3 regions of the Achromobacter sp. FW305-C-13 genome follow, and region 3 is predicted to be linked to each of the others. Evidence: predicted binding sites of a transcription regulator. Region 3 holds the regulator's gene; each other region holds the start of a gene.
The links. The regulator HrcA, encoded in region 3, represses chaperone genes, less so after heat shock. The targets are predictions, from matches to a motif close to TTAGCACTCNNNNNNNNNGAGTGCTAA.
Positions count from the first base shown of each region.

Region 1: the regulator HrcA is predicted to act here: its motif matches at 5,808-5,834, upstream of rpoH (RNA polymerase sigma factor RpoH).
Region 2: the regulator HrcA is predicted to act here: its motif matches at 9,273-9,299, upstream of groES (co-chaperone GroES).

Region 1 is NZ_JBYSYN010000004.1:580,102-590,742, forward strand. It holds gene AC3WMU_RS26235 (NUDIX hydrolase) at 1-800, shown strand, start outside; gene AC3WMU_RS26240 (cation:proton antiporter) at 802-3,525, opposite strand; gene AC3WMU_RS26245 (phosphodiesterase) at 3,768-4,559, shown strand; gene rpoH (RNA polymerase sigma factor RpoH) at 4,877-5,797, opposite strand; gene AC3WMU_RS26255 (hypothetical protein) at 5,953-6,642, opposite strand; gene fghA (S-formylglutathione hydrolase) at 6,742-7,608, opposite strand; gene AC3WMU_RS26265 (hypothetical protein) at 7,841-8,599, shown strand; gene AC3WMU_RS26270 (glutamate synthase-related protein) at 9,014-10,641, shown strand, end outside.
Region 2 is NZ_JBYSYN010000002.1:915,733-926,373, reverse strand. It holds gene AC3WMU_RS15680 (TniB family NTP-binding protein) at 1-364, opposite strand, end outside; gene AC3WMU_RS15675 (TnsB C-terminal domain-containing protein) at 367-2,349, opposite strand; gene AC3WMU_RS15670 (Tn7 transposase TnsA N-terminal domain-containing protein) at 2,306-2,971, opposite strand; gene AC3WMU_RS15665 (helix-turn-helix domain-containing protein) at 3,232-3,588, opposite strand; gene AC3WMU_RS15660 (hypothetical protein) at 4,171-4,476, shown strand; gene AC3WMU_RS15655 (hypothetical protein) at 5,014-7,422, shown strand; gene AC3WMU_RS15650 (lysozyme inhibitor LprI family protein) at 8,451-8,900, opposite strand; gene groES (co-chaperone GroES) at 9,356-9,643, shown strand; gene groL (chaperonin GroEL) at 9,681-10,641, shown strand, end outside.
Region 3 is NZ_JBYSYN010000003.1:273,148-283,788, reverse strand. It holds gene dnaK (molecular chaperone DnaK) at 1-1,049, opposite strand, end outside; gene AC3WMU_RS20260 (thioredoxin family protein) at 1,130-1,534, opposite strand; gene grpE (nucleotide exchange factor GrpE) at 1,552-2,109, opposite strand; gene AC3WMU_RS20250 (hypothetical protein) at 2,233-2,469, opposite strand; gene hemH (ferrochelatase) at 2,459-3,583, opposite strand; gene hrcA (heat-inducible transcriptional repressor HrcA) at 3,629-4,633, opposite strand; gene AC3WMU_RS20235 (NAD kinase) at 4,777-5,676, shown strand; gene recN (DNA repair protein RecN) at 5,690-7,351, shown strand; gene fur (ferric iron uptake transcriptional regulator) at 7,501-7,920, opposite strand; gene AC3WMU_RS20220 (outer membrane protein assembly factor BamE) at 8,078-8,614, shown strand; gene dapB (4-hydroxy-tetrahydrodipicolinate reductase) at 8,634-9,425, shown strand; gene murB (UDP-N-acetylmuramate dehydrogenase) at 9,509-10,555, opposite strand.

The DNA of each region.
Region 1 (10,641 bases), on a different contig from region 3:
AGCAGTTGCCCGATTTGTATGCCGACCTGTGCGCCCGCGCGCAGGAACCCGCCCCGGAGGGCGCGCACGCTTTATATATTGCGGGCCGCCGCTGCGGCTGGGCCACGCACGCGGCGTGCGACGCGCTGCGCGATGCGCCTGGTGTTGTCTGCGACGACACGACCCTGCGCATCGGCCAGGACCTGACCCCGGGCGCCGCGCTGAACGCCGTGCTGGAAAATGCCGCGGAACTGTTGCGCCAGGCCAACTGCCTGCGCGGCTGGCGCGACGAACTCCTGGACGTGATGGACGGCGAACAGCCGCTGGGCGTGATCGAACGCGCGGCGGTGCGGCCCCTGGGCCTGCTGACCAAGGCGGTGCACCTGAACGCCTGGACGCCCGACGGGCGGCTGTGGGTCGCGCGGCGCGCGCTCAGCAAGTCCACTGATCCCGGTATGTGGGACACCCTGGTGGGCGGCCTGGCAGGCTGCGGCGAAGACCTGGAATTGGCGCTGCTGCGCGAATGCGGCGAAGAAGCGGGCCTGGACGCGCCCGACCTGGCCCAGCGCACGCCCCTGCGCACCATCCTGCGCATCCACCGCCGGCTGCCCGAGGGCTATCAGGTGGAAGACGTGCTGACCAGCACCTGCGTGCTGGCGGCGGACGCCCGCCCCGCCAACCGGGACGGCGAAGTCATGCAGATCGCCACGGTAGACGTGGCGACCACCATCAAGCAGGTCGCTGACGGCGAATTCACGCTGGAAGCGGCGCTGGTGATCATCGAAGACATCATGCAACGCCAGGCCGCCGGCCAGATCTGAATCAGCGGGGGGCAACCCCCGGCTCGCCCAGCATGCCGGACGACGGCTCCGGTGAGTCGGATGGGTCGGCTTTGGCGGCAGGCTGCGGATGAGGACCTGCCACCTTGACGTCAGATTCGTCCGATACCTTCGGTGCCGGCGCCTCGGCGCCCGCGGCTTCCGCCGCTTCGGCAGCCTGGGCCGGGCTTGGGACCGAGACCGGCGCGGGGGTCGGCGCGGCTGCCGCGGCGGACGCCTGCGAGAACTGCTTCCAGACCTCGATCGCGCGCAGGCGCTGCTTGGCCACGACCTGGATGCGCTCGCGCAAGTGCTCGTCGCGCGCCAGCAGGGCGTGGAAATCGCGTGAAGACAGCATCAGCAGCTTGCTGTAGCCCAGCGACGTCACGTCCGGCGTGATCTGCTGCTCGCCCAGCAAGCCCAATTCACCGAAGAACTCGCCACTGCCCAGTTCGATCATCGTGTGGTCGGGCAGATGCACGGCCACGGCGCCAGACGCCACAAAGCACATCTCTTCGCCATGGCGGCCCTGGGTCAGCACGCGCTGATCGGGCAAGGACAGCCGCGGCTTGAGCAGCTTGCTGATCGCGCGCAGCGAATCGGGCGACAGGCCTTCGAACAGCGGTACGCGCTTGATCAGTTCGGCCGCGCTCATTTCGATATCCAGCGGCGGGTGCGTGTCGATATGCGCCCAGCGGCTCTTTAACTGCGCCATCAGGTCCGCATAGACCTCGCCGCTGATCAGGAACTGCTCAAGCATGTCGCGGTAGCGGATGCGCTCGAGTTCGCGCGCCACGCGGCCCAGATAGCTTTCCTGCAGCCACTGTGCGTACGAGGGGTACTGCAGGTTCAACGCCTGCATGGCGCTTTCAATCAAGTCCAGGCGGCGCTGGTGCAGCGACACGATGCGCTGGGTGGCCGCTTCGCCCAGCAGGGGCGTGACCTGCTCGCGCGCAAACACGATCAGCCGCTGCGCGACGGAGCGCTTGCTCATCAGGTTGGCGAACCGCTGGCCCAGTTCGCGCGCCAGCCAGCCCTGAAAGCCAAACAGGTAATGCATGCGCAGCGCCAGGCGAAAGCCCGTGGAATAGCGCACGTCCGCCACGATGGCGCGTTCAAAGCCGGGCACGCCGCCCAGGCGGATGGCGTCCTCCAGCCGTTCGGCCCGCGCCAGCAGGGCCTCGGCCATGCGCCAGTCCACGATCTGCGCTTTCAAAATGTCGAAGAACATTTCCTCTTCGCGCTGGGCCACGATGGCCAGGCCCACAGCCACGCGCTGCTCGTCGCTCATCTGGCCGACCTGGCCGTCATGCACGCTGGTCAGGCTGGCGTCGAACACGGCGCGGATGCGGTCACGGACCTCGGTGCCGATGTGCTCGGTCTTGGCCACTTCGTCGGTCTTGCCTTGCAGGTCTTCCAGCGCCACGGCCAAGGCCTGGTTGCGGATGGTGCGTTCCACCGACGACAGCTGATTCAGGCCCAGCATGCGAATCAGCGGCCGCAGGCTGATACCGTTGATGAACAGGGTAAGCAACACGTAGCTGGTCGTGGCCACGGCGATGAACTGGCGCGCCTCTTCAGGCACCCCGGTCTGCTCCGTGACCGCCAGCGCCAGCGCCAGCGACACGGCCCCGCGCAGTCCGCCCCACAGCATCACCACCTTGTACGGGTTACTGACCTTGGTGCCCAGCCGGGTCAGCCCCAGCAGCGGCAGCAGGCCGAACACCACGATGGCGCGCGCGATCAGCGTCGCGACGAACACCACGGCCACCAGCACCAGTTCCTGCCAATCGGCGGCGGCCATCAGCTTGGGAATCAGCATGGCCGCGAACAGGAAAATCAGCGAATTAGCCCAGAACCCGAACTGTTCCCAGGCGCTGGACAGGTATTCGAAGGTGGTGGGCGACATGCGCGTGCGGCCCGTCGACCCCACGACCAGGCCCGCGATCACGGTGGCGACCACGCCCGACACGTTCAGGTAGTGCTCGGAAATGAAGAAGGACAGGTAGGCCAGCGTCAGGGTGAGCGTGATCTCGGCCGTGGGAAAGCCGCGCAGCCACGCGAACAGAAAGCAGGCCAGCCGCCCCATCGCAAAGCCGGCCAGGCCGCCCCCGATGAAGTGCACGATGAAGTCGTTGAAGATGCCGCTGACGGTCAGTTCGCCGTGGCCGCTCAGCACGGCCAGCAGCACGGAGTACAAGGCGATGGACGCCGCGTCGTTGAACAGGCTTTCGCCTTCGACCAGCGTCGTCAGCCGCTTGGGCGCGCCGACTTCGCGGAAGATGCCCACCACCGCGACCGGGTCGGTCGTGGCGACGATGGCGCCCAGGAGCAGGCAGACCACCAGGCCGTAGGGCGAGATCGCGTCCAGCGTCACCCCGACCACCACTGTACATACCACCACGGCCACGATGGCCATCATCAGGATGGGGCCGATGTCGTCCATCAGGCGGCGCACATTCATCGACAGCGCCGTCTCGAACAGCAGCACCGGCAGGAAGACCATCAGGAAGGTTTCAGACGAGATCTCGAAGCGTTCCAGCGAATCGAGGAAGTCGCCGATCCAGCTGGGCGCCCAGCCGTGCACGTGAATGATGATGCCCAGCAGACAGCCGACGATAGCCAGCAGCACCGAGTACGGCAGCTTGAGGCGGCCGGCCAGCGGTGGCATGAAGCAGACCAGTGTGAGCAAACCGGCCAAGCCGAAAACAAGAAAACCTACATCCATGGATAGCGCCGCGTCCCGATCATGAAGCGTGTGTGAAGTTCCCCAAGAATAGCGGCTTTTTTCCCAGGCTCCTGCCGGCAAACGAAGGAGAATCATGAAGAACGCACGTTTCGTTACCCCGAACCGGGCAAGAAATATGCGCCACGCCCTGTTTTTTAGGTAATGTGCAAACGGTATCCACTTCGCAGGAGCGGCACTTGCCCCGCGTCCATTCCCTGGCCCGGCGCCAACACGCGCCCGCCATGCTCGTCCAGCTGACCGACAGCCATTTGTTCGGCGAACCCGACACCGCGATGCTGGGCGTCAATACCGATGCGAGCCTGCGCGCCGTGCTGCGCCAGATCGAGGCCGACAGCAAGCACCCCGACCTGTTGATGGCCACGGGCGACCTGTCGCAAGACGGGGAAGCGGCTTCTTACCGGCGCTTTGCCGCCATCCTGGGCGAGTCCGAGGCATTGGCCCGCGCGCAGATCCGCTGCCTGCCGGGCAATCACGACCAGCCGGCCGTGCTGCGACAGGAATTGCCGCAATGGTCGGCGCCGGTAACCGACGTCGGCGCCTGGCGCGTCGTGGCGCTGGACACCACGGTACCCGGCTCCAATGCCGGCCACTTGCCCGACAGCCAGCTGGACCTGCTTGAGGCCGCCCTGGCGGACGCGCCCGGCCGCCACACCCTGGTCGCGATGCATCACAACCCGATGCAGATAGACAGCCACTGGCATGACTCGATGATGATCGACAATCCGCAGGCGCTGTTCAAGCGCCTGGCCCGCTTTCCGCAGGCGCGCGTGCTGCTGTGGGGACATGTGCATCATGAGTTCGACCGCCGCCGCCACAACCTGCGCATGCTGGCCACGCCGTCGACCTGCTTTCAGTTCAGCATCCGCGACGGCAAGCACGTGGTCGACAACATGGCGCCCGGCTACCGCTGGATCAAACTCTATGAAGACGGGTCGATGGCCACCGGCGTGCGTCGCGTGCAGGACGCACTGTGGCATACGGCGCTGGCGCCGGACGACGCGCAAGCCGCATAACGAGCGGGCATAAAAAACGGGGCACCAAGATATGCATGGTGCCCCGCAAGCATCCGTCTCATAGGGGAGGGGAAAGAGGAGAAGCCGAGACGGATGACAAGACTGCTAACCGAAGTTCGCGGTCTACATGAAGTTAGTCGGCGCGATCCCCATTAAGTTTCTGCAATCACGCAAAATTAAGGGCCAAATTTGTATCAATTTATTGATCGATTGTGGCGCCTTTGCCGCCGCAACATGCCCTGGCGGTCGCGTGCAAAGAAAAGGGCCGCTTGCGCGGCCCTTCTTGCTGATTGATGCAGCGGGTAGAACCCGGCGGATCAGGCGGCCAGGTTGCCGCGCATCTTCTTCAAGGCAGCGGCTTCGATCTGGCGGATGCGTTCGGCCGACACGCCGAATTCCTGCGCCAGTTCGTGCAGCGTGGCGCCGCCGTCGTCCTGCAGCCAGCGGGCCTCGACGATACGGCGCGAACGGGCATCCAGCGCTTCCAACGCGGTATTCAGCCCCGTGCTCTGCAACTCGTCGCGCGCAGCGCGTTCCAGCACCCGCGTGGGTTCCTGGCGGCCGTCGTCGGACAGGTAGGCGATGGGCGCATAGCTATCGTCGTCGTCGTCCTGGTTTTCCAGCGACATGTCGCGGCCGGACAGGCGCACTTCCATTTCGCTCACGTCTTCGCGGCGCACGTTCAGTTCGCGCGCGATGTGATCGACCTGTTCCGGGTCCAGCGTCTGGCCATCGGGGCGCATGCTGCGCAGGTTGAAGAACAGCTTGCGTTGAGCCTTGGTGGTAGCCACCTTGACCAGGCGCCAGTTGCGGATGATGTATTCGTGGATTTCAGCCTTGATCCAGTGCACGGCGAACGACACCAGGCGCACGCCGCGCTCGGGGTCGAAACGCTTCACGGCCTTCATCAGGCCGACGTTGCCTTCCTGGATCAGGTCGGCGTGCGGCAAGCCATATCCGAGATACTGGCGAGCAACCGACACCACCAGGCGCAGGTGAGACAGAATCAGCTCGCGCGCCGCGCCCAGGTCTTCCTGGTCACGCAGGCGGCGGCCCAGCTCGGTTTCACGCTCGGCGGACAGGACCGGCAGGCGGTTGACCGAAGAGATATACGCGTCGATCGTGCCAAGTGCGCCCGGATTGGCAATGGCCAACGCCAGGGCGTTGCCGGAAGCGGCCAACGAGGTACTGGGTTGTTTCATAGCGGGGGTCTCCGGAAAGCGAAGGGGTAACGACATGGATTCGATGTTAGCACTCTAGTAAAGGGAGTGCTAATTCGACTATTGCGGTGCGTCAAAGTTTCACCGGGACATTGTGTCCCTGTTTATTTTTTGCTCGTCCATTTGCACGACACCTCAGGCGTGGGCAGCCTGTGGGTGCCTGTGCGACGGCCCTACCAACCCAGGCGCTTCAGGCCTTCTGCGGTCGCTTCGCCGTCCGGGCGGACGAACAGGGCGCCGCGGGGGTCCATGAACACCTGGTATTTCGCGCCATCGAACAGCGGCATGTAGGCCCCGCTTCCAAATTGGACATCGACAAAGGGGAACCAGTTCGGAAAACTTTTCTTCAAGGAGCCCAGGTCGGGCGCCGGCCAGTCATCCAGCGCATGGACCGAGCGGGTCGCCGACGCCTCGCGCGCCGTATCGCTATAGCGTCCTGACAAGCGCTCCAGACGGTACAGCGGCGGCACGCCGGCCATCAGCGCGGGCAGTTTCCAGCGCACGACCCGGGCGTCGATCTGCCACTGGTCGCCGTACAGCACGTATTGCTTGGGGCTGATGCCCGGCGCCGTGGCCGTGACCTGGAACTGGCCTTCGGCCTGCTGGCGCACCTCGATGCGGGCCACGGATTCGTCCGTGGTCAGGCGGAAGAACTGGACCAGCGACAGCGCCAGCAACCCCGACACGCATCCCAGCAACACCAGCATCAGGCCGAACAGGCGCCGCACCGGCCGGAACTGGAACATCTTGCGGCCGCGTTCGTCGCGGGGGCCGCCCCGGCCCAGCAGCATGGCCAGGCCCGGCAGCAGGACGACGACGGCGCCCAGAAGGATCCAGACGAAGGGAGCGATACCGTTGATCAAATCAGGCGTTCCTATTCAAGGAAACCGCGGGTCCCAGCCCGGCGCGCGCAGGGCGCCCCGAGCCTGCCGCGGCAGGCTCCCCAGTATAGAAGCGCGTTTTCAGGCTGCCGGTTTTCCAAGCCGTTCGACGTGAAACCGGATGTGATCCTCGATATAGGTCGAGATGAAGTAGTAGCCATGGTCGTAACCGGCCTGGCGGCGCAGTGTCAGCGGCTGATCGGCGGCGGCGCAGGCCGCCTCGAATACGTCGGGATACAACTGCTCGGCCAGGAATTGGTCTGATTCGCCTTGGTCGATCAGGATGCCGTCGGGGAAGGGGCGGGTCAGACCGCGCATCAGGGCAGACGCGTCGTACGCGGCCCAGTCCTGGACGTTGTCGCCCAGATAGGCGCCGAACGCTTTTTTGCCCCACGGGCACAGGCTGGGCGCGGCAATGGGTGCAAACGCCGACACCGACCGGAACTTGCCGGGGTTGCGCAGCGCCAGCACCAGCGCGCCGTGGCCGCCCATGGAGTGGCCGAAAATGCCCGTGCGCGACGCGTCGCCGGGCAGGGAGCCGCCGGTGACGATGCCATGCAGTTCGTCAGTGACGTAGCTGTACATGCGGTAGTGGTCGCGCCAGGCGGGCGTGGTGGCGTCCACGTAGAAACCGGCGCCCGTGCCCAGATCCCAGCTTTCGTCTTCGCCGGGCACATTCGCGCCGCGCGGGCTGGTGTCGGGCGCAACCAGCATGACGCCCAGTTCGGCCGCCAGGCGCTGGGCGCCTGCCTTGATCATGAAGGTCTCTTCCGTGCAGGTCAGCCCGGCCAGATAGAACAGCACCGGCACCGGGCCATGCTCGGCTTGCGGCGGCACGTAGACCGAAAAACGCATGGGCAGGCCGATGGCGGCGGAGTCATGGCGGTAGTAGCGCTGCGTGCCGCCAAAGCACCGATGTTGGGAAATGAGTTTCAAGGCCACAGGCATGGATTTTCTCCGGTCAGGGGGTGAAAAAAACGTCTGCGGGTTAGGGTATATCCACGGTACGACGTTCCGTCGCCAAATGTTAACCTGCCCCTCATACGGGCCCGGCGGTAAAAAAAGAAACGATTCCGTGCCCATATTGTGATCACGGGACTTGACCAGCGCCCACCGTGGCACTATTTATATACCGTGAGCGAAGACAACCCGTTCTTCCAGATACGCAAGCCCTGACACTATGGCCCGTCTGCCCCGTCTGTACGCCCCCGGGCTGCCCCAACTGGTGCAGGCCAACTTCATTTCGCCGCTGGCCGCGCCATCGCAGCCCGCGCCCGCCGATATCCTGAACCAACTGGCCACGTGGCTGGGCGAATCCGCCCAACGCCATCGGGTCTCGGTTCACGGCTGGCTGCTTGCCAACGACCGCATCCTGCTGCTGGCCACACCGGCCGACGAAGAAGGCCTGCCCAGGCTGATGCAGACGCTGGGCCGCAATCTGGCGGCGCGTTTGCGCGGCGGCCGGGTGTTCGCGGGCCGCTACCGATCCGCGCTGCTGGAACCTGGTGCATGGGTCTTGCCCGCGCTGGTCTGGCTGGAAACCTACCCGGTGCGCAGCGGCGCCTCGCAAGATCCCGATTCGTGGCCCTGGTCCTCGGCGGCCAGCCACACCGGCAATACGACGGCGGCGCCCGCGCAGTGGCAATCTGATCACGCCGATTACTGGGCGTGCGGCAATACCCCGTTCGACCGCCAGGCCAATTACCGCAAACGCCTGCAGGACGGTTTGTCGCGCGAGGAAACGCAGCGCATCGATCAAGCCGTTTCGGGCCAATGGGCGCTGGGTGGCGCAAGCTTCATCGCAAGCCTCGCCCATACGGCCAGCCGGCGCGTCGCACCCGGCCAGCGTGGCCGGCCGCGCAAGAAGCCGGCTGCCCCGGCGGACGCCGAGTCCGGCTCCGCCGCCCCGCCGACATCCACGCCGACCACAACCTCCTGACAACCGACCCGCCTTCATGGCGGGTTTCTTTTTGGCGGGTTTTCTTTTTGGCGGGTTTTCTTTTTGGCGGAGTTCTTTCCAGCGTCGTCTTTCAGCGCCGCCGGGACGAGGCTGTGCATTTTTCGCCACATCGCGCGCTTGATATTTCGCAGCCAAACACCCCATTTAAATGGGGACGAATGAGGCGAAAATTGGGGATTCCACTAGGTCCGACTGGACCGAGCCTGACACCCCTCCGTGGCAAGCCAATAACGGCGCGCCTGTTGTTATGTCCCTATATTTATGCCCTATGATGGAGCATCAATATAAATAGGGTCATACCCTATTTGTTCTTATTGCACCCTACTTGCAGCGGGGGTATTGTCCGTCTCCTGCACTGCAACATTACGACGCAGGCCCACTGCGGAGCGCGCCATGCCCCAAATTACCCCGATCGAATCCTGTCCCACCGCCAAGGCGACCCCCATCGATGCCAGCCGCATCGGTCTGCCTTCGGCCCAGGGCCTGTACCACCCCAAGAATGAGCATGACGCCTGCGGCGTCGGTTTTGTTGCGCACATCAAGGGCAAGAAAAGCCACGCGATCATCCAGCAAGGCCTGAAGATCCTGGAGAACCTGGACCACCGCGGCGCGGTCGGCGCAGACAAGCTGATGGGCGACGGCGCGGGCATCCTGATCCAGATCCCGGACACGCTCTACCGCGACGAACTGAGCCAGCAAGGCATCATCCTGCCGCCTCCGGGCGAGTACGGCGTGGCCATGGTGTTCCTGCCCAAGGAAACCGCCTCGCGCCTGGCTTGCGAACAGGAACTGGAACGTTCCGTGCGCGCCGAAGGCCAGGTCGTCCTGGGCTGGCGCAATGTGCCGGTGGACGTCGACATGCCCATGTCGCCCACCGTGCGCGACTGCGAACCCGTCATCCGCCAACTGTTCATCGGCCGTGGCGCCGACGTGATGGTGCCCGACGCGCTGGAACGCAAGCTGTACGTGATCCGCAAGACCGCCAGCCACGCCATCCAGGCCATGCATCTGGCCCACGGCAAGGAATACTTCGTGCCGTCGGCCTCGGTGCGCACCGTGGTCTACAAGGGCCTGCTGCTGGCCGACCAGGTGGGCCGCTACTACCGCGACCTGGCCGACACCCGCACGGTGTCCGCCCTGGCGCTGGTGCACCAGCGCTTCTCGACCAACACGTTCCCCGCCTGGCCGCTGGCCCACCCGTACCGCATGATCGCCCACAACGGCGAAATCAACACGGTCAAGGGCAACTTCAACTGGCTGCGCGCCCGTGAAGGCATGATGCAGTCGGCCGTGCTGGGCGACGACCTGAAGAAGCTGTACCCCATCGTCTACGAAGGCCAGTCCGACACCGCCACGTTCGACAACTGCCTGGAACTGCTGGTGAATTCGGGCTATTCACTGGCCCACGCCATGATGATGATGATCCCGGAAGCCTGGGAGCAGCACACGCAGATGGACGAGTCGCGCCGCGCGTTCTACGAGTACCACGCCGCCATGATGGAGCCGTGGGACGGCCCCGCCGCCGTCGCGTTCACCGATGGCCGCCAGATCGGCGCCACGCTGGACCGCAACGGCCTGCGTCCCGCCCGTTACCTGGTCACCGATGACGATATGGTCATCCTGGCCTCGGAAGCCGGCACGCTGTCGATCCCCGAGAACCGCATCGTCAAGAAGTGGCGCCTGCAACCGGGCAAGATGTTCCTGATCGACCTGGAACAGGGCCGCATCATCGACGACGCCGAGATCAAGTTGCAGCTGGCCAACAGCCGCCCGTACCGCCAGTGGATCGAACGCCTGCAGATCAAGCTGGAATCGCTGCCGGCGCCGCGCCAGGTTGCGGTCGCCACGCAGTCGGCCGTGTCGCTGCTGGACCGCCAGCAGGCCTTCGGCTGGACCCAGGAAGACTACAAGTTCATCCTGGAACCCATGGCCTCGACCGGCGAGGAAGTCATCGGCTCGATGGGCAACGACGCCCCGCTGGCCGTGTTGTCGGACCGCGCCAAGCCGTTCTACAACTACTT
Region 2 (10,641 bases), on a different contig from region 3:
CAAGATTCACATCATTGTTGTTTCCGCTGGATCTTCCCAAGTTCCGTGCAGCGTAGTTGTAGTTGTCGAGAAGGTCGCCCTGCACCTGAGACACCGAGGGGTTTTCCTTCAGACTCGCAAAAATGATGTCCTTGGACCGCTCTTCATCACTAGCCTGCTCCATCCTGCTCCGAACAAATTCCAACAAGACCGTCTTACCGGACCCGCTGGGAGCGGACACCCTGACTCCCGCAAAGGTTCCCGCAAACTTCCCAACCTCGATAGCGTTCTCGATACTATTAGCCGCCGCATTGAACTTCGTGTGCGGGATGATCAAACCCTGAAACGTCTTAGCGATTTCAGTCGCTTTTCTCGAGTAAGCCATGTTTAGGCCCACCAGCTCTTGGCCGCTGGATCGAACACTTCGAACGTCGGAATCTCATGGTCAAGCAGTAACAATGAGTCTTCGCTTGTGGGCACTGAACAAGCATCATTCGTCGCCGGCAGTTCGGGCACACGGTCTGAACTAGCTCCATCAAGGACGGCAAGCTGCCGCAACTCGCGCCGCAGCTTTTTGCCATCTTTGACTGCCGTCGAGATTTGTTCACGCAGGTCTGCCTTCGCTTGCATAAGGTATTCAATTGCGCCATTACGGCGAAACCTAGCGTGAGCCTCTGATCTCATATATCGATGCTGATAGACCGACAATCCCCGTGCGTAATCGTGATGCAGACACGGAACCGATATCCAACCTCCCGTTGTCGGATCCTGGACCCAAATCGAGCCTAGATCGCCCGGATCGAAGCGCATGGAAGTCTGGAATCTCGGCTGTGGCTGCCGATTGGCCATTTCACCGAGTTCAACGCTGCGGTAGGGCAACCTAAAAAACTCCACACCGCCAGGCCCAACCGTCGTGATTTTCTGGAGCGCAGTCAGAAAGCGGAGTTCGTCTAAGTCGGGTACAAGCACCGGTGCGGGGTCGACTTCCAGACCCTCCTTAAGCCTGTCGATCGGCCGAACTAGTGTACGGTCAGGAATTTCAAAGGGGTGCACATCCACGACCCATTGGGTAATGATGGACGACAACTTGGAGAAGGTAATGCAAGCGTTCTTACTAGGATCGTTGGGTTCCTTCGCCACGCCTGGCTTGTGCGTCCTACCTTCGGGTGGAAGAAGTCTCATAACTTCCAGCATGTATCGTTCCACCGTTGGCTTGAACCAGGGGCGTCGGACAGGTCCAAACTCCAAGTCGCACCCGAGTACGTTTGCGATGCGCTTCAGTTGAGGAGACTGAAACGACAATGCGTTATCCACCACCAGACACTCCCACATACCTGGCGTGATCCACTCGTTTTTTAAGGGGATGCCCGCCACAATATCGTCCTTTAGCGTAAGCGCCATACGTATTGTCTTTGCCACGCGTCCCAGGCTTTCACCTTCGAAGCTGATATAGATCGCAAGTATGTAGTTCGTAAAGGAATCGATGATCATCGTAAACGTCGGACGACCTAGCGGAATGCACCTGTGGTCGTCAATGACGTGGATGTCCAAAATCGTGTGGTCCATTTCAACACGTTCCAGCGGGCGAGTTGCGTAAACGCCGCCGGTAGATCGACGCCACTTGTGTGCCGCATAAGTGGCGCCCTTACGGGCTCGATCTCTCTCGTACGCCGGAACGGTCTGACACAAGCGCCAGAATGATGTCCAGCTAATCGGCATATCAGCTTCGCGATCTAGGACTTTCAACTTGTTCTGATGGTCACCTAGATATATCTCGTACGTTTCACGCAGACTTCTCCCCCCCAGCTTGAAGTAGTGTGCGCGCATGCACTTCCACGCGACGCCAACGATCCACTCCGGCGTCCGGGATGGGCAATGGCGGAACGCCGTGCGCGGAATCAATGATGCGACGTTGTTGCCGCTATTCTCATAAGCCGTCATCCACCGGCAGACGGTCTTCATCGCTGGCGGATTCTTGTCTTCCAGCTTTTCCGCAGTCGCGCAGATCATTGCGGCCAGCTGAGTCGACCCAGCCGAACCTAGGCCGCGACGCCTCGCGGCTATCACGTAGTCTCTTTTGCGATTGAGAGCCCGCTCTTGCTCTACTGTAAGTCTCGAAAGCAAATGAGGGAGCGTCTCGCTAAGCTGCACTTTCGATAGCGACTCGTTTGCTGCACTCGAATCGCCTAGGATCAGCACCCGCCCTGCGCTGACCTCCTTTTGCAAAGCTGCGACTCCGTATGTCCTTCGGGCACCTGTAGCTACATCCTCGAGTTGTACTAAGGAGTTCCTCTCCAACAACCTATCAACCTCAAAATTTCGCTCATCAATCCTGAGGGCTAAGCCACGCTGAATAAGATGACGAGACATCACGCATCTCCTCAAAAGACCTGCATGAATAAATGTGGTCCAGGCTAAGGTCGGGCCGCAGAGCTAGCGCTTTCCGACCAATTGCGCCCAGAAGCTCGTGTGGGGCGAGACCAGTCTTCTCAACGAGCGTTGATAGCGAAATAGGAAAATTCAGCTTCGGAACCCAGCTGCGAACAGCGTCTGCATGCTGTCTGGCCGTCGTAGATATCGCTTGGCGCAGAATCCGAGCAGCACGTTTACGACGCTCACCGCGATCGATGTCGCGCTCAGTGCAAACAAGAAAGTGATAGCCCCGCTCCCGTAGGATTTCGCGGGCAGCGGTCAGCTTGTCGATATGTCTTGGCACGTGAACGTTAGGCTTCACTTCGACGACCAGTTGGGTCGAGTCAGCGAACGTCAGGAGTAGATCTGGGGTGTAGTGCAGCCCACCTGGCAGTACCAGCTTGAACGGTTGATCTTTGATTCGGACCAAACCGGGGCACAGCAGCGCAATACGAATAAAGCCCTGCTCTAACAGGCTCTCGTACTCGATCTGCTCATCTTGGAACCACGGGCAACTGATATAGCCAACGCGCCTATGTGGAGAGCGCGTCACTACCTTTCGGCCAGGCAGGAATGCCATTTCGAACCCCTTAGGCAGCGTTTATCCCCAGTTCAAGAAAAACTGTGAACGTAACTTGACCTCGCCGCACGAAGGAGAGAAACTGGAGGTGTCTAAGCCGCAGAGTCTCATTGCTTTGCGAAGCGCCGGTCATCTTTGAGGTGGTCGGCGTTTTACTTTTCTACATTTCGATCTCTCCCGGGTTCGAAGCACAGTTAGACTAAGTGCGCCGGCTTGTCATGTACGAGGGCGAAAGAAGAGGGCGGACTATTTCAGTTGGCCTAACTTTTATTGCTAACTGGGAAGACGGCTAATTGCACAGCCGTGAGCAGTTGTGGAGCAGCCATACGTCGTAGAAATTCTTCGAGTTTCTGCTCGCCATACCCGTTCATATGTTCAATGCCATCGACCGCCACGGACCAAATGGCGGCGTCCCACAATTGGTGGCGTTCCGATGCTGACGCCGAGAGCACGTCCGCGATGCGCATGATGTCCTCCCGCTTTGGAGGAAGGCGCCTGCCCCTCTCCATATGCGAAAGGTATGACGCATGGAACCCGAGATGCTGAGCCAACTCAGCGAGGGTCACTCCGTGCTGGGCGCGTAGCGCAGCCAGATTCCGTCCAAATATCCGCGACATAAGTGCTCGGCCAGAGAATGGTGCTTTCGACAGCGTAGCAAAAACTGGAGGCGGCGAATATTGTTTGATTAGCATGCGGATTCATTCTGGAAATTCGGTTTTGGGGAGTTCCTGCTGCAAAATTCAAAGGCCCCCTACGTCTAGCTCCTGCGCCTTTCGGCCTTTCAAAATGATGAACCAGGCTACGGGCTCATCTTGTTAATTCTCGGCGGTGGCCGCACTGCAGTAGAGGTAGCCTGCAAACATATCGATGCTTCTGAACTTCGAAGGCCTCACGTCAGCCCCTAGTAGCGACTTGGCTACGGCCGTCGCAATAGTGCGTCTGGCGGGAATACTTCATGCAACTCGCGCAGAGGTCGGGTCATGAAAAAAGCAATTCAACTCGGTACCGCCGTCCGCAGATCAGGATGAGCGCGCTCCGACCGGCACGGGACGTCGATCACACGCCTTCGACAGGTTCCTCTATGCTCGTCCACAGGAAATACGCATCCATCGCGTTCTATTCGGGTGCCTTGTCTCACTGACGCAATGAAATGCAACCCCATTAGGCATCAACGTCAACCACCCACCACAGGAGCACGTATGACTATCCTCTCGATGATGACCGCGGAAGAGCTTATGGAGCGTTTCGCCTGGCAGTTCAAGGCGGGATTTCGAATTTGTGGAAGCGTCCCTCCGTCGTGGAACGGCGTGCTTTTCGATCTCATGCTCGCAATTGAGAATCTTCTCGCCCCTGAAGAGCAAGAGCGATTCTGGTGGACCGACATCAAGGAGAAGCGAGGTGAGCTACGCGCCTACTATGTCAACGACAACGAGGAGGACAAAGAGTGGGAAGTTGCATCTCTCGTTGAACATGCCGAGAACCGCGTGGAGAAAATTATTCCTTAAAGCAGATGTACGAGCGCACCGCCGAGGGGCGAGCACCATCGCTCGATGCAGTGATCCAGCGCAGGAGCCGGGCAGCTCTAAGGACCAAAAAGCGATTCGACGGAATCCTAAGTTCTGCGGGGCGTGTGCCTCCTGCCATGCGACCGCTGTCGGCCAGAAGCGGACATTCGTGAACTTTGACTTGCTAACCTTTCGAACACGCTGATGAAGGCCGATGTGCTCCGACAGCACCTATGTACCCACGAAGAAGCCATAGGTTCGCTCCATATAGCGCTCGACGCATCATTTAGCTTGGAAGCGCCATCCAGGCCTCACAATCAAGGACCCATCCGCTTATGCTGACGCAGCACAGATTTGCATGTAGAAAGCGAACGACTAGGTTGACCAACGAACGCGGAATTTACCCACTAGGAAGCCACTCTCTCTCTGCCGTTGCGACAATAGCAAGTGGCAGTGATAATCGCCCGGGGCCTGAACACGCCTGTTAGGTTATGCTCGTTCAAATTATGAAATTTTCAATAAAAGAGGCTGTTAGTCTTGCAACTATACGAAGCGCTCAAACACGTCAAATCTGAAGAAGATGTCAAGGATCTGTACATCAAGGCCCTGGGCCTGAAATCGTATACCAAAGGCCTAATCGACATCCAAACCAAGGAAATTTGGTTCGAAGCCAAGGACACAGGCAAGCACAGCATCTACTCCCAGTTCACACAGTTGTTGCATTATGTCCAAGTGGCGTTGGACAAGGGCGAACACGTCCCGCCGTTCCTGGCTGTGATCGACACAGAGAAGGCGGCCGTTATGAAGTCCTCCGACGTCATCCCGTTCTTGGCGAAGAAATCGGTCAAGTGGGGCAAGTCGGCGTCCAAGTACACCCAGGAAGCATTGGAAGAAATCAGCGCGCATATCGGCACATATTTCGTGTCATTCCGTCTGGCCAGCAATGAGACTGAGTTCATTCAGACAATAAAAGCAGCCATCAAGTCTGGGGATATTATCCGGACTCAAATCACGCCGGACAACCTCAAGCAGGTGTTTGATAAGTGGGTTTCGTTCATAGGCAGAGAGATTGAAGGAGTCGCCGAGTCAGACTACACGCTGCTTTTCTACGCGGACGTGATGCACGACGGCACGGTGTCGACCTACAAGGGCTTACCTGCCAGCCTTGCCCAAGTAGACGGGCACCCGGCCTTCATCCTGGACGGCAAACTCCGCAAATTGGGCAACAAGGAGGGTTACCGGAGGTTCTGGGCTATCTATCACCGTCCACCAAAGGCGGAATACAGAGACTATTTATTGGAACGGCGGGACAGCCTGATTCCGCTTGATGAGCGCATGTTCAAAGGCGCGTATTACACCTCTTTATCCACTGTGGACAAGGCCTACGACCACCTTACGGGGGTACTTGGGCCAAACTGGCAGAAGAGCTACGTCGTGTGGGATATGTGCTGCGGCGTTGGCAACCTTGAGGTCAAGCACGCCAATCATCGCAACGTGTATATGAGCACATTGGATGAGGCAGACCTCGTCATGATGAAGTCCACTAAGACGTGCCCGGCGGCAACTAAGTTCCAGTACGACTACTTAAACGACGACATCGAAGAAGATGGGACGATTAACTATGAACTGACGAACAAGGTTCCAAAGGCACTGCGTGCCGCGATCGCCGAAGGCAAGAAGATCTTGGTGCTAATCAATCCCCCCTACGCTGAAGCCATGAATGCCATGGCTACTCGCGGGGATGGTGAGTCTTCCGCCAAAAAAAAGGTCGCAGCTACCAAAATGGGTACCACAATGAGCGGCTACGGGTACGCCGCTCGCGAGTTATTCGTGCAATTCTTAGTGCGCATCGCACGAGAGATTCCGAATGCCACTGTCGCTTGCTTTAGCAAGATGAAGCACATCGTTGCCCCAAACTTTGAGCCGTTCCGAGAGCACTGGAATGCAAATTACCTGGGCGGCTTCGTTATTCACAGCAAGGCATTCGAGGGCCTAAAAGGTGACTTTCCGATTGGCTTTTTAATATGGAAGATCTTTCCTCAAAACAAGGTGGCTACTAAGCTTTCCGAGGTGGCCACCGAAGTCATTGATAAGACAGCCAAGCCCATTGGGGCAAAAACGTTCCGCGTCGTAACGTCAGATCGCCTATTGGGCGAATGGATAACGCGAGCCAAGCCGAATAATACTCCCGCGCTTCCTCTAAGCAAGGCGATGACGCCCGCATCTGAAACGGCAAAAGACCTGCGAGGCCAGTGGTGGGCCGACGATGCGATAGGCGGACTTATTTCGCTCGGCTCGGATGTGCAACACAGCATGCAAACTGCGCTACTGTCATCAGGCTATTGCAGCGCAGGAGGATTATTGGTAACCCGAGCCAACGTTGACCAGGTCGCAGTGGTGTTTACTGTGCGCCGTATCGTCAAGCACACCTGGGTCAATGACCGTGATCAGTTCACAGCACCAAGCAAAAAGTTGACCGCTGAGTTTGCCAACGACTGTTTGATCTGGATGCTCTTCAACAACGGCAACCAAACCGTGGGGGCCGACGGAATTAATTGGCGTGGTAAGCAGTGGAGCCTCGTTAACCACTTTATCCCCTACCGCGAGGAAGAGGTCGGCGCTTCGGGCCCGTTCGAGTCAGACTTCATGTATAGGCACCTGACAGCAAAGAAGCTGTCTGCCGAAGCCAAAGAGGTGTTGGCCCAAGGACTTCCACTGTGGAGAGCTTTCTTCGCTGAGACGGACAGCTACAGCGTGCGAAAGCAGCTAATGCTGAATCGTGCCGACGCCGGTTGGCATCAAGTGCGCAATGCGCTGAAGCTGCGCAACTCTAGCGGCGACTTCTCGCCCATAAGTACGAAGGCTTTTGAAAAGGCTTACTTAGATTTGACCGCGAAGATTCGGCCCGGGGTCTATGAATTCGGTTTCCTGCAACTGGATGACTGACTGACCGAACGAAAGGCCCACTGACGTAGCTCTCCTCATCGGCAGATCTTTAACGCGGCTTTACAAGGGAAACCCAATTTACTCTCACCGCTATGACGGCTTCACCCACCTCGCCCCTGACTCGTTGGCCTTCTTGTTTTAGAAGCGATCGTTAAATTGCGGATGGTATTCCTTGCTAGGCTGGCCAGGTCGGCTTTCACCAAGTGCAGTGGGGTACAGAACTACGACGTACGAGCCGCTAGCGATGCCTAATCCTGCCATCGAGCGGACGGCTTCCAGCGTGCTTCGCACGCGTCCAGCCGCCGCTCATATTGAACCTTAGTGATTGTCTGCTGTGGGTCGGATGCGGTCGGTCGGCTCGAGGTACTTTCTGCCCAGGTTAAGGCCAAGGTCTCAAGTTGAATGAAATTCGACATCGGCCGCAGGCACAGATCCCCTACCCCCAACTTGAATGAACTTTTCGGTGCGAAATCCAAGTTGAATGAACTTTTCGGACAAGAAACCAAGTTGAATGAACCAAATAACAACCATGAGCCGAGCACCGTTCTACCGCCCTTTGCTCGCTGAATTTTGAACCTCGGGGGCCAAATCGGGCTTTAACCCGCGTGGACGGGACATCGACACATTTGTCAGCCGCCAACTTGCGTGAACCAAATCTCAAGTTGGATGAAATTCGACACCAGGAAAAGGCGCTGTCCGCCGTGCCGTCATGGTCAGCCGTGCTCAGGAACCAGCGTGTCTGGTTTGCGTTGTGCAAGTCAGTGAATGCCGCCAGGAAAGCGCCATAGCCATGCGCATCGCCCGGCGCATCCGCTGACGTCGAGTTGGGCGCCGTCCGAAGTACCGTCCAGCCGTGAGCGGCAAGATGATCCAGGAAGCGTTGTGGCTGCAATGTCATGTCGGTTTCCTCGGATCGGATGTCTGTGATATTGCAGTCTGACACCTTACTTTGGACACCTTATTTTGTTTCGGCCCCGACAGGATGCTTTTAAATAGCAAAATTCGACCACCCCGGAGGGCTTCGCGTATTACTTGCCTGCGGGGCCCAGCGCCTCTGCCCAGTTCTTTTTCATGGCAGCGATGCGGTCCACGTAGGCGGATTTCAGGCAGGCGGCGTCGGGGCAACGGTCGCGCACGGTGGTGCGCCATAGCGTCTGCTCTTTCGCTACAGGATCGCGCCATTCACCGGTTTCACCGTCACGGCCAGCGGTTTCGGCCTGAATCTTGTCGTAAAGCTCCTTCACCTGATCGTCCAGCTTGGACAATGATGGTTCGGCGCAGATTAGATGTTCGACATGGGTTTTCGCGGCCTTGCAGTCGAAGCCAGCGGCATAGGCCGCTTCGATCTGCAGGAAAGGAGCGCTGGCGAGGACCGCGCAGATTACAGCATGCAGGATCGCGTGTTTGCCTTGAGCGCTTTGCCGGCATCGGCCTTCCATGATGCCGGTCGGTATTGCCGTGAGAACGGGGTTGCGCACGTCCTTCACTCCTGAATAGTCTGCGGCCACGGATATGGTGGACCAAGTGGTCGATTTTCCCGTTTGTCGAAAGGTTGTGCAACTTTTGGCTCTCGTATGCCTTGAACCAGTGGCAGGCGCTCAAGCGCTACGTCGATGACGGCCGGCTTAAAGCGACATCACCCTAAGCGTGACACACAGAATTGGACCTCCAGAGGCGAAATGCGGCTGGAGGCCTCGCCAGTCCTTGTATATCGAAAATTCTCGATTCCCAAACTGGATGACGTAAATCCCAAGTTGGATGAATTTCGACATCGACACCAACCGGCGTACCCATCAAATATGTAACAGCCCGGCCTCCCCCCCTTGAAGCCCGGAACATCATCCCTATAATTAGCACTCGACACCGGTGAGTGCTAACAGCCCTCCCGGGGCTAACCGATCATTCACTTTTTTCAAGTAAACAGGAGTTCCTCATGGCCTTGCGTCCCCTGGGCGATCGCGTGATCGTCAAACGCCTCGAAAACGAGCGCAAGACTGCCTCGGGCATCGTCATCCCCGACAGCGCCGCAGAAAAGCCTGATCAAGGCGAAGTCGTGGCCGTCGGCCCCGGCAAGAAGACCGAAGACGGCAAGATTCTGCCGGTCGACCTGAAGGCTGGCGACAAGGTTCTGTTCGGCAAGTACGCCGGCCAGTCCGTGAAGGTTGATGGCGAAGAACTGCTCGTCATCCGCGAGGACGAAATCCTCGCCGTGGTTCAGTAAACCCCGCCTCAAACGAATTTTCGAAGGAAGCTAAGAAATGGCTGCCAAGCAAGTATTGTTCGGTGACGACGCCCGCGTGCGCATCGTCCGCGGCGTGAATGTTCTCGCCAACGCTGTTAAGACCACCCTGGGCCCCAAGGGTCGCAACGTCGTGCTGGAGCGCTCGTTCGGCGCCCCGACGGTGACCAAGGACGGCGTGTCCGTCGCCAAGGAAATCGAACTGAAGGACAAGTTCGAAAACATCGGCGCACAACTGGTCAAGGACGTTGCTTCCAAGACCTCCGACAACGCCGGTGACGGCACCACGACCGCCACCGTGCTGGCTCAAGCCATCGTCATGGAAGGCCTGAAGTACGTTGCCGCCGGTTTCAACCCGATCGACCTGAAGCGCGGCATCGACAAGGCTGTCGCCGCTGCCGTGGCTGAACTGAAGAAGCAATCCAAGCCGGTCACGACCAGCAAGGAAATCGCTCAAGTCGGTTCGATCTCGGCCAACAGCGATTCCTCCATCGGCCAGATCATCGCTGACGCGATGGACAAGGTCGGCAAGGAAGGCGTCATCACCGTCGAAGACGGCAAGTCGCTGGAAAACGAGCTGGACGTCGTCGAAGGCATGCAATTCGACCGCGGCTACCTGTCGCCCTACTTCATCAACAGCCCGGAAAAGCAAGTTGCCGTGCTGGAAGACCCGTTTGTCCTGATCTTCGACAAGAAGATCAGCAACATCCGTGACCTGCTGCCCGTGCTGGAACAAGTTGCCAAGTCGAGCCGTCCCCTGCTGATCATCGCAGAAGACGTCGAAGGCGAAGCGCTGGCCACCCTGGTTGTCAACAACATCCGTGGCATCCTGAAGACCACCGCCGTCAAGGCTCCGGGCTTCGGCGACCGCCGCAAGGCCATGCTGGAAGACATCGCCATCCTGACGGGCGGCACGGTGATCTCCGAAGAAACCGGCATGTCGCTGGAAAAGGCCGGCCTGGCTGAATTGGGCCAAGCCA
Region 3 (10,641 bases):
ACCTTGGGCATGCGGGTCATGCCGCCGACCAGGATCACGTCGTCGATGTCGGAAACCTTCACGCCGGCGTCCTTGATGGCGACGCGGCAGGGCTCGATCGTGCGTTCGATCAGTTCTTCGACCAGCGCTTCCAGCTTGGCGCGCGTGATCTTCAGGTTCAAGTGCTTCGGGCCCGAGGCATCCGCCGTGATGTACGGCAGGTTGATTTCGGTCTGCTGAGCGGACGACAGTTCGATCTTGGCCTTTTCAGCGGCTTCCTTCAGGCGTTGCAGCGCCAGCACGTCCTTGGACAGGTCAACGCCTTGTTCCTTCTTGAACTCGGCAATGATGTAGTCGATGATGCGCTGGTCGAAGTCTTCGCCGCCCAGGAAGGTGTCGCCGTTGGTCGACAGCACTTCGAACTGCTTTTCGCCGTCCACGTCGGCGATTTCGATGATGGACACGTCGAACGTGCCGCCGCCCAAGTCATACACGGCGATCTTGCGGTCGCCCTTTTCGGTCTTGTCCAGGCCGAACGCCAGCGCGGCAGCGGTGGGTTCGTTGATGATGCGCTTGACTTCCAGACCGGCGATGCGGCCGGCGTCCTTGGTGGCCTGGCGCTGGCTGTCGTTGAAGTAGGCGGGCACGGTGATGACGGCCTCGGTCACTTCTTCGCCCAGGTAGTCCTCGGCGGTCTTCTTCATCTTGCGCAGCACGTCAGCCGACACTTGGGGAGGCGCCATCTTCTTGCCGCGCACTTCCACCCAGGCGTCGCCGTTGTCGGCGCGGGCAATGGTGTAGGGCATCAGGTTGATGTCCTTCTGCACTGCCTTTTCTTCGAACTTGCGGCCGATCAGGCGCTTCACCGCGTACAGGGTGTTGCGCGGGTTGGTCACGGCCTGGCGCTTGGCGGGTGCGCCGACCAGGGTCTCGCCGTCGTCCATGTAGGCGACGATCGAGGGAGTGGTGCGAGCGCCTTCCGCGTTTTCAATGATTTTGACCTGCCCGCCGTCCATGACAGCCACGCAGCTGTTGGTCGTGCCCAGGTCAATGCCAATAATCTTGCTCATGGTGGGTACCTTGAATTAAATCTATGAAAATAGAGGGAAACTTCTTGTCCCCACATAACTGGGGCTACTCGCAGGGTTTTTCAAGACGCCTGGCCGGAATTTTCCGCACCCGGGTCCTGTAACCGCTGGATGGCCGCCGTGAACTGGGGCAATCCGGGCCAGCCGGTGATGCGTCCAAGCCGCTTTCCGGCCCGGTACAGCACAAAAGTGGGGACACCATGCAGGGAAAAGCGGCGGCCCAGGGGCTCGTCGGCGTAGACGTCGGCCTCGAACCAGGTCAGGCCCAGCCCCAGTAACGTCTCTTGGTGCAGCAACGCCGCCTGCTTGAAAAGATTGCAGTTGTAGCAATCCTGGCCCCACAGGAACACGCAACGCAAATCCGACCCCGGCGCCTGGACCACGGCAGCATCGAATCCCGCGGTGTCGACATGACGCATGCCGAACACCTGGAAGACCTGAGCCGGATCGAAGCGGGGATCGGTCATGGCGCGCAGAGCCGCGATCAGCCTTGGCCCGCGGACACCACCACCAGCGCCGGGCGCAAGGTCCGGTCGGCGATGGCGTAGCCCTTCTGCAGCAGCTGCAACACGGTGTTGGCAGGCTGTGCGTTGGGGATCGACGAGATGGCTTGATGCAGGTGCGGATCGAACTTGTCGCCCTGGGCCGGCGCGATTTCCTTGAGCAGATTGCGCTCGAAGGCCGCGGCCAATTGCTTCAGGGTGACTTCAACGCCTTCACGCAACGTTTCAACGGTCTGGTCGGGCTGGGCCAATGCGGCTTCCAGGCTGTCCTTGACCGGAACCAGGCTTTCGGCGAACGACTCGATGCCGAATTTGCGCGCCTTGGACACTTCTTCCTGGGCGCGGCGGCGCACGTTCTCGGCTTCGGCGTGCACACGCAGAAGCTGGTCGTGCTGCTCATTGACGGTAGCCTGGGCGGCGTCCAGTTGGGCGCGCAACTCGTTCAGCTCGGCCTGCGCGGCGTCCTGGGCGGCGGGGGCCGCGTCGGCGTTCTGGCCGACTTCGGGCGTCTGATCTACAGGCTCGTGGGGTGCCGTCATGGGGAATCCTCCAAAAAGAATGGCTTTCGCAGACATGAATGGGGGCCAATACCCCTATTTCAAGCCCGGGAAAGCGAAATATTCCCTGACGGCGCCCGCCCGGGTCCCGGGCGGAGCGACCGCTTACTTCTTGTGGGGCTGCGCCGGCGCGACGGGGTCGCTGGCGGGGAAGCTTTCTTTCAGCGCGCGGTCGACGTGCGCGTCGTCGTCATCCGGTTCGGACCGGATTGCGATGGGGTCGCTGGCCGGAAAGGTCTCGGCCAGGGCTTCGTCCAGATCGTGCTCGACCTGATCCTCATCAACAGGGGTGGAAACCGTCCCCTTTTTTACTGCCTTACCGCTCTTGGGATCATGGTGCATGCGCCTTCTCCTTCAAGTCCGTGGGGGCCCGGGATGTCAGCGGCCAGCCCTGCAAGTTCCGTTCCACCATGCCGGCCAGGCCGGCAATCCAGGCCGGATCGTCATTCAAGGCGGGGATGTATCGGAACTGCGTGCCGCCTGCCTCGACAAACGCGTCGCGGCATTCCAGGCTGATCTCTTCCAGGGTTTCCAGACAGTCTGCCACAAATCCCGGACACACCACATCCACCTCCGTCACCCCCGAGGCCGCCAGCGCCTTGAGCGTAGGTTCGGTGTAGGGCTCCAGCCAGCGGGCAGTGCCGAAACGGCTCTGGAACGTCACTTCGATCTGTTCGCGGGGCAAGGACAGCCGCTGCGACAACAGGCGCGCCGATTCCATGCAATCGCGGTAATAGGGGTCGCCCAGCTCGATCGAATAGCGCGGCAGGCCGTGAAAGCTCATCACCAGCTTCTGCGGCTTGCCATGTTCGCGCCAAAAGGCTTCGATGCGCGCGGCCAGCGGATCCAGCCAGGCCGGGTCTTCATGGAAGCGCTTGGTAAAGCGCAGTTCGGGCTGGTCGCGCAGACGGGCGGCGTGACGGGTCACCGCGTCGACCACGGTGGCCGTGGTGCTGGCGGCGTACTGCGGATACAGCGGTACGGTCAGGATGCGCTCGCAGCCCGCGGCCCGCAGGCGCGTGATCGCGTCGGGGATCGACGGGTTGCCGTAGCGCATGCCCAATTCCACTACCGCGTCGATGCCCGCCGCGTGCAAAGCCGCGCGCACGCCATCGGCCTGGCGCTGGCTGTAGACCATCAGGGGCGAACCCTCTTTAAGCCACACCCCGGCATAGCGCGGCGCCAGCTTCTTGGGGCGCAAGGTCAGCACCAGCCCGTGCAGGATGGGCTTCCACAGGTAGCGGGGGATTTCGATCACACGGGGGTCGGACAGGAATTCGCCCAGGTATTTCTTGATGCCGGCCTTGTCCGGCGTGTCCGGGGTGCCCAGGTTCACCAGCAGCACGCCAACCTTGCCGGGCCCGCGCGGCGGCGGATCTTCATTGAAGGGGTCGTCCTGCTCGGTTTCCGGCAGATAGCGTTCAGGCCACAGGTACTTGAACAGACGAAGAAACACAAAAACTCCCCTTCCTCCGCAAGGAGGATGTAGCTTTGAATGGACCTACTGGTTGTGGCTGAGGGCGTTGGACAGCAAACGCGCCGTGATGTCCACGATGGGAATGACGCGCTCGTACGCCATGCGGGTGGGACCGATCACGCCCAGCGTGCCCACCACCTTGCCGTCCACGCCGTAGGGCGCGGTAATGACCGACACTTCTTCCATCGGCACCAGTTGCGAGTCGCCGCCGATGTAAATCTGCACTCCCTGCGCGCGGCTGGACACGTCCAGCAGCTGCAGCAGGTCGGTCTTCTTTTCGAACAGCGAGAACATCTTGCGCAACCGGTCCATGTCGGACGCGATGTCCGTCACGTCCAGCAGTTTGCGTTCGCCGGAAATGATCATGGCGTCGCCGTCTTCGGCGGCTTCGGCGCTGGCCTCCACCGCTGCCTGCATCAGGCGCGAGATGTCTTCGCGCAGTTGGGCAAGCTCGGTGGACAAGGTCTGGCGCACCGCATTGAAGGACTTGCCGGCGAAATGCATGTTGAAGAAATTGCCGGCTTCCAGCAATTCGGCTTCGACGTAATCGCGCTGCACGAACAGGATGCGGTTCTGAACGTCGCCGTCGGGCGTGACGATGATCAGCAGCACCCGCTTGTCGGACAGCCGGATGAATTCGATCTGGCGGAACACCTGGGCGCGCTTGGGCGTAAGCACCACGCCGGCGAACTGCGTCAGGTTAGACAGCAGCGCGGCCGCGGCATTGACGGCGCGGGTGGGTTCGGCGGCCGACAGCATTTCGCCCATGTTGTGCGGTTGCAGCTGATAGGACTGCACGGCCAGCAAGGAATCGACGAACATGCGATAGCCCCGCGGCGTGGGGACACGGCCGGCGGACGTATGCGGGCTATGGATCAGCCCCAGCTCTTCCAGGTCCGCCATCACATTGCGGATCGTGGCCGGGGACAAGTCGAAGACTTTCGATAGCGTCCGCGAGCCGACTGGCTGCCCATCGGCGATGTAGCGTTCTATCAACGCTTTCAGTAGTGCGCGTGCGCGGTCATCCATAACAGGTATTTTAGGGAATCTTTTCCACTTAAGGCGATTTTTGTCCCGCAAGCAGATATGCGGCCCCATATAATCGGCTAATCAGCCCCCCTCCGGGCGGGTTTCGGCTTTCTGGGTTTACCTTTTTCGATACGCACGCATCCATGCACTTTCCTACCGTCGCCCTGATCGGCAGATACCAGGACACCGGCCTGGACACACCGCTGAGAGCCCTTGCGCACGCGCTGACGCAAGCGGGCAGGCACGTGCTCATCGATGCCGATACCGCGCGTAATACCGGCCTGACCGAATACCCCGTTGCCACCCTCGAGGAAATCGGCCAGCGCGCGTCGCTGGCCGTCGTGATGGGCGGCGACGGCACCGTGCTGGGCGCGGGCCGCCACCTGGCGCCCTTCGGCGTGCCGCTCGTCGGCATCAACCACGGGCGGCTGGGCTTCATCACCGACATTCCGCTGCAAGACGCGCATGGCGCGCTGGCGCGCGTGCTCGAAGGCAGCTTCCAGATCGAAGAGCGCATGCTGCTGGAAGGCAGCGTGTGGCGCGGCGACCAGAAGATGTATTCCGCGTCGGCCTTGAACGACGTCGTGCTGAACCGCGCCGGGCGCGGCGGCATGATCGAAGTGCGCGTAGAGCTGGACGGTGCCTTCATGTACACGCAACGCGCCGACGGCCTGATCATCGCCACGCCCACGGGTTCCACCGCGTACGCCCTGTCGGCCAACGGCCCCATCCTGCACCCCGGCATGAACGCCATGGTGCTGGTCCCCGTCGCGCCGCAAACGCTGTCGAACCGCCCTATCGTCATCCCCGACACCGGCGTGCTGAACATGACCCTTACCGCCATGGGCCGGGTCGAGGTGGGCGCCAGCGTGCATTTCGACATGCAGACCTGGTCGGACCTGCAACCGGGCGACCGCATCGTCGTGCAGCGTGCGCCCTATACCATCCGCTTCGTGCACCCCGAGGGCTACAGCTTCTTTTCCACCCTGCGCCGCAAGCTGCACTGGAACCTGATGCCCCAAGCCACCGACAACGTAGAGTAGTAAGCGCCCCGACATGCTGCGCACCCTGCATATCCGCGACTTCGTCATCGTCGAACAGACCGAGATCCATTTCGGCGCCGGCTTCACCGTTTTCTCCGGCGAGACCGGCGCGGGCAAATCCATCCTGGTGGATGCGCTGGCGCTGACCCTGGGCGAACGCGGCGACGCCAGCATGCTGCGTGAAGGCGCGCCCCGCGCCGACATCACCGCCGTCTTCGACACGCCCAAGTCGCTGCACGCCTGGCTGGCCGAACGCGAGATCGACGCCGACGACGAACTGTCGTTGCGCCGCGTCATCGATGCGCAAGGCCGCAGCCGCGCCTATATCAACGGCACGCCCGCCACCGTGGCCCAGTTGCGCGAGCTGGGCGACAGCCTGGTCGACATCCACGGCCAGCATGCCCATCAAAGCCTGATGCGCCCCGATGCCCAGCGCGACCTGCTCGACGCCCATGGCGGCCACGGCGATCTGCGCCAGGCCGTCGGCCAGGCCTGGAAGCAATGGCGCGCGTTGGCGCGGCAGCTGGAAGCCGCGGAGAAAGACGCCGCCAGCCTGGCGACCGAGCGCGATCGTATCCAATGGCAGGTTCAAGAACTGGACCAGTTGGCGCTGGGCACGGACGAATGGGATTCGCTGCAATCCGAGCACACCCGGCTGTCGCATTCCCAATCCCTCCTGGACGGCGCCTCGCAGATCCTGGAAGCGCTGGACGGCGAAGGCGATTCCGCGCATCACCGCATCACGGCGGCCAACCACCGCATCCAGCAGATGCTGCGGCACGACCCCGGCCTGCAAGGCGTGCATGACGAACTGGAATCCGCCCGCATCGCGATCAGCGAAGCCGTATCCGACCTGAACAACTACGTCAGCCGCGTCGACCTGGACCCCAAGCGTCTGGCCGAGGTGGAGTCGCGCCTGGGCCTCGTGTTCGAGACCGCCCGCAAGTTCCGCGTCGAACCCGACGCCCTGTGCGAATTGCGTGACTCGCTGCACGCCGAACTGGCCGCGTTGCAGGCCGCGGGCGACATCGATGCCCTGCGCGCCCAATTCTCCGCCGCCCAGGTGCAATACGATGCGGTGGCCGCCAAACTCACCACTGCCCGCCGCAAGGTCGCGAAAGACCTGGGCAAACAGGTCACGCAGGCCATGCAGACGCTGGCCATGCAAGGCGGCAAGTTCGAGCCCACGCTGGCGGCGTGCGCACCGTCCGCGCACGGCAACGAGCAAGTTGAATTCCTGGTGGCCGGCCACGCCGGCACCACGCCCCGCCCTCTGGCCAAGGTCGCCTCAGGCGGCGAACTGTCGCGCATCTCGCTGGCGTTGTCCGTCATCGCCAGCCGCGCGGCCCGAGTGCCCACGCTGATTTTCGACGAAGTCGACAGCGGCGTCGGCGGCGCGGTGGCGGAATCGGTCGGCAAACTGCTGCGCGAACTGGGCGAACGCCATCAGGTGCTGTGCGTCACCCACCTGCCGCAGGTCGCCGCCTGCGGCAACAACCAGTTCCTCGTCAGCAAGACCGAATCGCGCGGCACCACGCGCTCCAGCATCGAAGAGCTGGACGCCCCTGCCCGTGTCGAAGAGATCGCCCGCATGCTGGGCGGGATCAAGCTCACCGCCACGACGCGCGAACACGCCCGAGAAATGCTGGAAGGCTTCGGCCAACCCGCCGCCTGATCGCTATCCGCCTTCGGATAACCCCCGTGGCCGTGCTCGGGGGGTTTTTATTTGCCGCCCAACAAAAAGCCCCTTCTGATTGAAGGGGCTTTGAGACTCACGAACCCGCGGCGAGCGCGGCCGTAGGCCGTGGGACGAACGCAGGCGGCTTAGCGGCCTTTCAGGCAGCTGCCGCAGATGCCGTACAGCACCATCGCGTGGCTTTCCAACGCGAAGCCGTTGTCCTTGGCGATCTTTTGCTGGCGCTTTTCGATGTCCGGATCCGAAAACTCCACCACCTTGCCGCAGTTCGTGCAGATCAGGTGATCGTGGTGATCGCCGTCATTGAGCTCGAACACGGCCTTGCCGCTGTCGAACTGGCTGCGGGCAAGAATACCGGCCTGTTCGAACTGGGTCAGCACGCGGTAGACAGTCGCCAGGCCGATTTCGACGTTTTCGCCGATCAAGGCGCGGTAGACGTCTTCGGCGCTGAGGTGCCGCTGGTCGGATTTACGGAAAATATCAAGAATTTTCAGGCGGGGAAAAGTCGCCTTCAAACCCATGTTCTTCAGTTCGCTTTGGTCGCTCATGGTGTAATCGCTCTCCGTCCGCGTTGGCATGGGCAAGGATGTGGGGCGCGCCGCGAGCCGGCTCCCCTGAATTCATGCCGCCCCGCGGAACTATCCTTATGAAACCTTTATGATAACGGTTTTGTCTGCTTCCAAATAATAGGGGCGCGTAGTGTCCATGATTGCACGAATTCCCTCCCGCTCGCTGAAGACCGGATTGGCCGTTGCCGCCCTGGCCGTCGCCCTTGCCGGTTGCACGGGAGACAAGTGGGGCTTCCCCTACAAGGCTGGCGTCCAGCAAGGTAACTGGATCACCCAGGAACAGGTCGCCCTGCTGCAACCCGGCATGACGCGCGAACAAGTGCGCTTCGCGCTGGGCAGCCCCACGCTGACCAGCGTGCTGCACGCCAATCGCTGGGACTACCCCTACTACTACAAGCCCGGCTACGGCGAAGCCCGCGAACGCAAGTTCACCGTCTGGTTCGAAAACGACCGGCTGACCCGTTGGGAAGGCGACAAGCAGCCTGACCTGCAACCCTATCAGCTGAACACGCCCAGCTCCACGGCCGACGAAAAGGCCGACAAGCGCCTGGACCAGGACGAAGCCCGGCTGAAGGAAGAAGCGGAACAGAAGAAGCGCGACTCGGCCGCCCCGGTCAGCCCGCTGAACCAGTACCCCGGCCAGCCCGGCAACTCGCCCGAGCCGCTCCGCTAACCCCCTAGGATTCTTTTACATGCGTATTGCAATTGCCGGCGCCAGCGGCCGTATGGGCCAGATGCTGATCGATGCCGTCCTCAAGTCCACCGGCCTGCAACTGACGGTTGCGCTGGACCGCAAGGGCTCCACCGCCCTGGGCCAGGATGCCGGCGCACCGCTCGGCCAACAGACGGGCGTGCTCCTCACCGATGACCTCGATGCGCTGGCCAAGGCCGACTGCCTGATCGACTTCACCCGCCCCGAAGGCACGCTCGAGCACTTGCAGGCCTGCGTCAAGCACGGCACGCGCGCCGTGATCGGCACCACCGGTTTCGATGACAACGGCCGCGCCGCCATCGACGTGGCCGCGCAGAAGATCGCCATCGTGTTCGCGCCTAACATGAGCGTCGGCGTCAACGCCACGCTCAAGCTGCTGGACATGGCGGCGCGCATCCTGAATTCCGGCTACGACGTCGAAGTGTTCGAAGCGCACCACCGCAACAAGGTCGACGCCCCCTCGGGCACCGCCTTGAAGATGGGCGAGACCATCGCATCGGCCTGGGACGTTGCCCTGCCGGACGTGGCCACCTGGAGCCGCCACGGCGACACCGGCGTACGCAAGCCCGGCACCATCGGCTTCTCGGTCCTGCGCGGCGGCGATATCGTGGGCGATCACACCGTGTCGTTCTGCGGCATCGGCGAGCGCATCGAAATCACGCACCGCTCGGCCAGCCGCGCCACCTACGCGGAAGGCGCGCTGCGCGCTGCGCGCTTCCTGGAAGACAAGCACAACGGCTTGTACGACATGCAATCGGTGCTGGGCCTTTAAGGTCCCGAAAATACAAAAAAAGGATCCCTCGGGATCCTTTTTTTTCGCCCGCGAGAGGCGGTCGGAGACGAAGCGTTGGCCGTTCAGACCACCACGGGCTCCGGCTCCAGCGTGACGCCATAGCGTTCGGCGACAGCCTGCTGGATCGCGTGCGCCAAGCCCATGATGTCCGCGGCATTCGCCCCGCCGCGGTTCACCAGCACCAGCGCCTGCCGATCGTGCACGCCAGCCGCGCCCAATGCCCGCCCCTTCCAGCCGCATTGATCGATCAGCCAGCCTGCGGCCAGCTTGTAGCGGCCGTCTGGTTGGGCGTACGACACGAGCCCCGGAAATTGCGTCACCAGGCTGTCGCGCACGCTAGCCGCCACGATGGGATTCTTGAAGAAGCTGCCCGCATTGCCGGTGACGGCGGGGTCGGGCAGCTTGGCGCGGCGGATCTCGCACACCGCATCGAAAATGTCGCGCGCCGTGGGCGTGCCTTGCGTCAGCCGCGCATGGCGCTGCAGGTCGGGATAGCCCAGCACCGGCCGCCAGGGCCGGGGCAACGCGAAACGCACGCTGACGATGATCCAGCGGCCCGGCGCGTCGTGCTTGAACGCGCTATCGCGGTAGGCAAAGCGGCAATCGGCTGCGCACATTTCAACCAACCGCCCCGCCGGCACATCCCAGGCAGTCAGGCTATGGAAGCGCTCTTCGAATTCCACGCCATAGGCGCCAATATTCTGAACGGGCGCTGCCCCCACCATCCCCGGAATCAACGCCAGGTTCTCCAAGCCGTCCCAGCCGTTGTGGACGCAGGTTTCCACGAAGCGGTGCCAGTTCTCGCCGCCCGCGGCCTCGACCAACCACGCGTCAGACCGCGCCTCCAGCAAGCGCACGCCCCTGAAAGCCACCTGCGCAACCAGGCCCGGCACCCGCTGGGGCAGTACCACATTGCTGCCGCCGCCTAGCACCAGGAGGGAGTCGGCTTGTCGTGCCAGCTCCGACAAGGCGGGCAATTGCGCAGGGTCGTCCAACGTGACGAACGCGTCGGCACGGGACGCCAACCCCAGCGTATTCAGACGGGTCAGGTCTTGGGCAGTGGGGATTAACGCAACAGGGGCGGCGCTGGAGGGGGCAGGATTTGACATGGGTGCTACTGGCTATGCTATAGTTTCTGTCTTCGCTCATATTACTTGATTGAGTGTTTGGGCCTGATGTTCAAGCAACATCATGC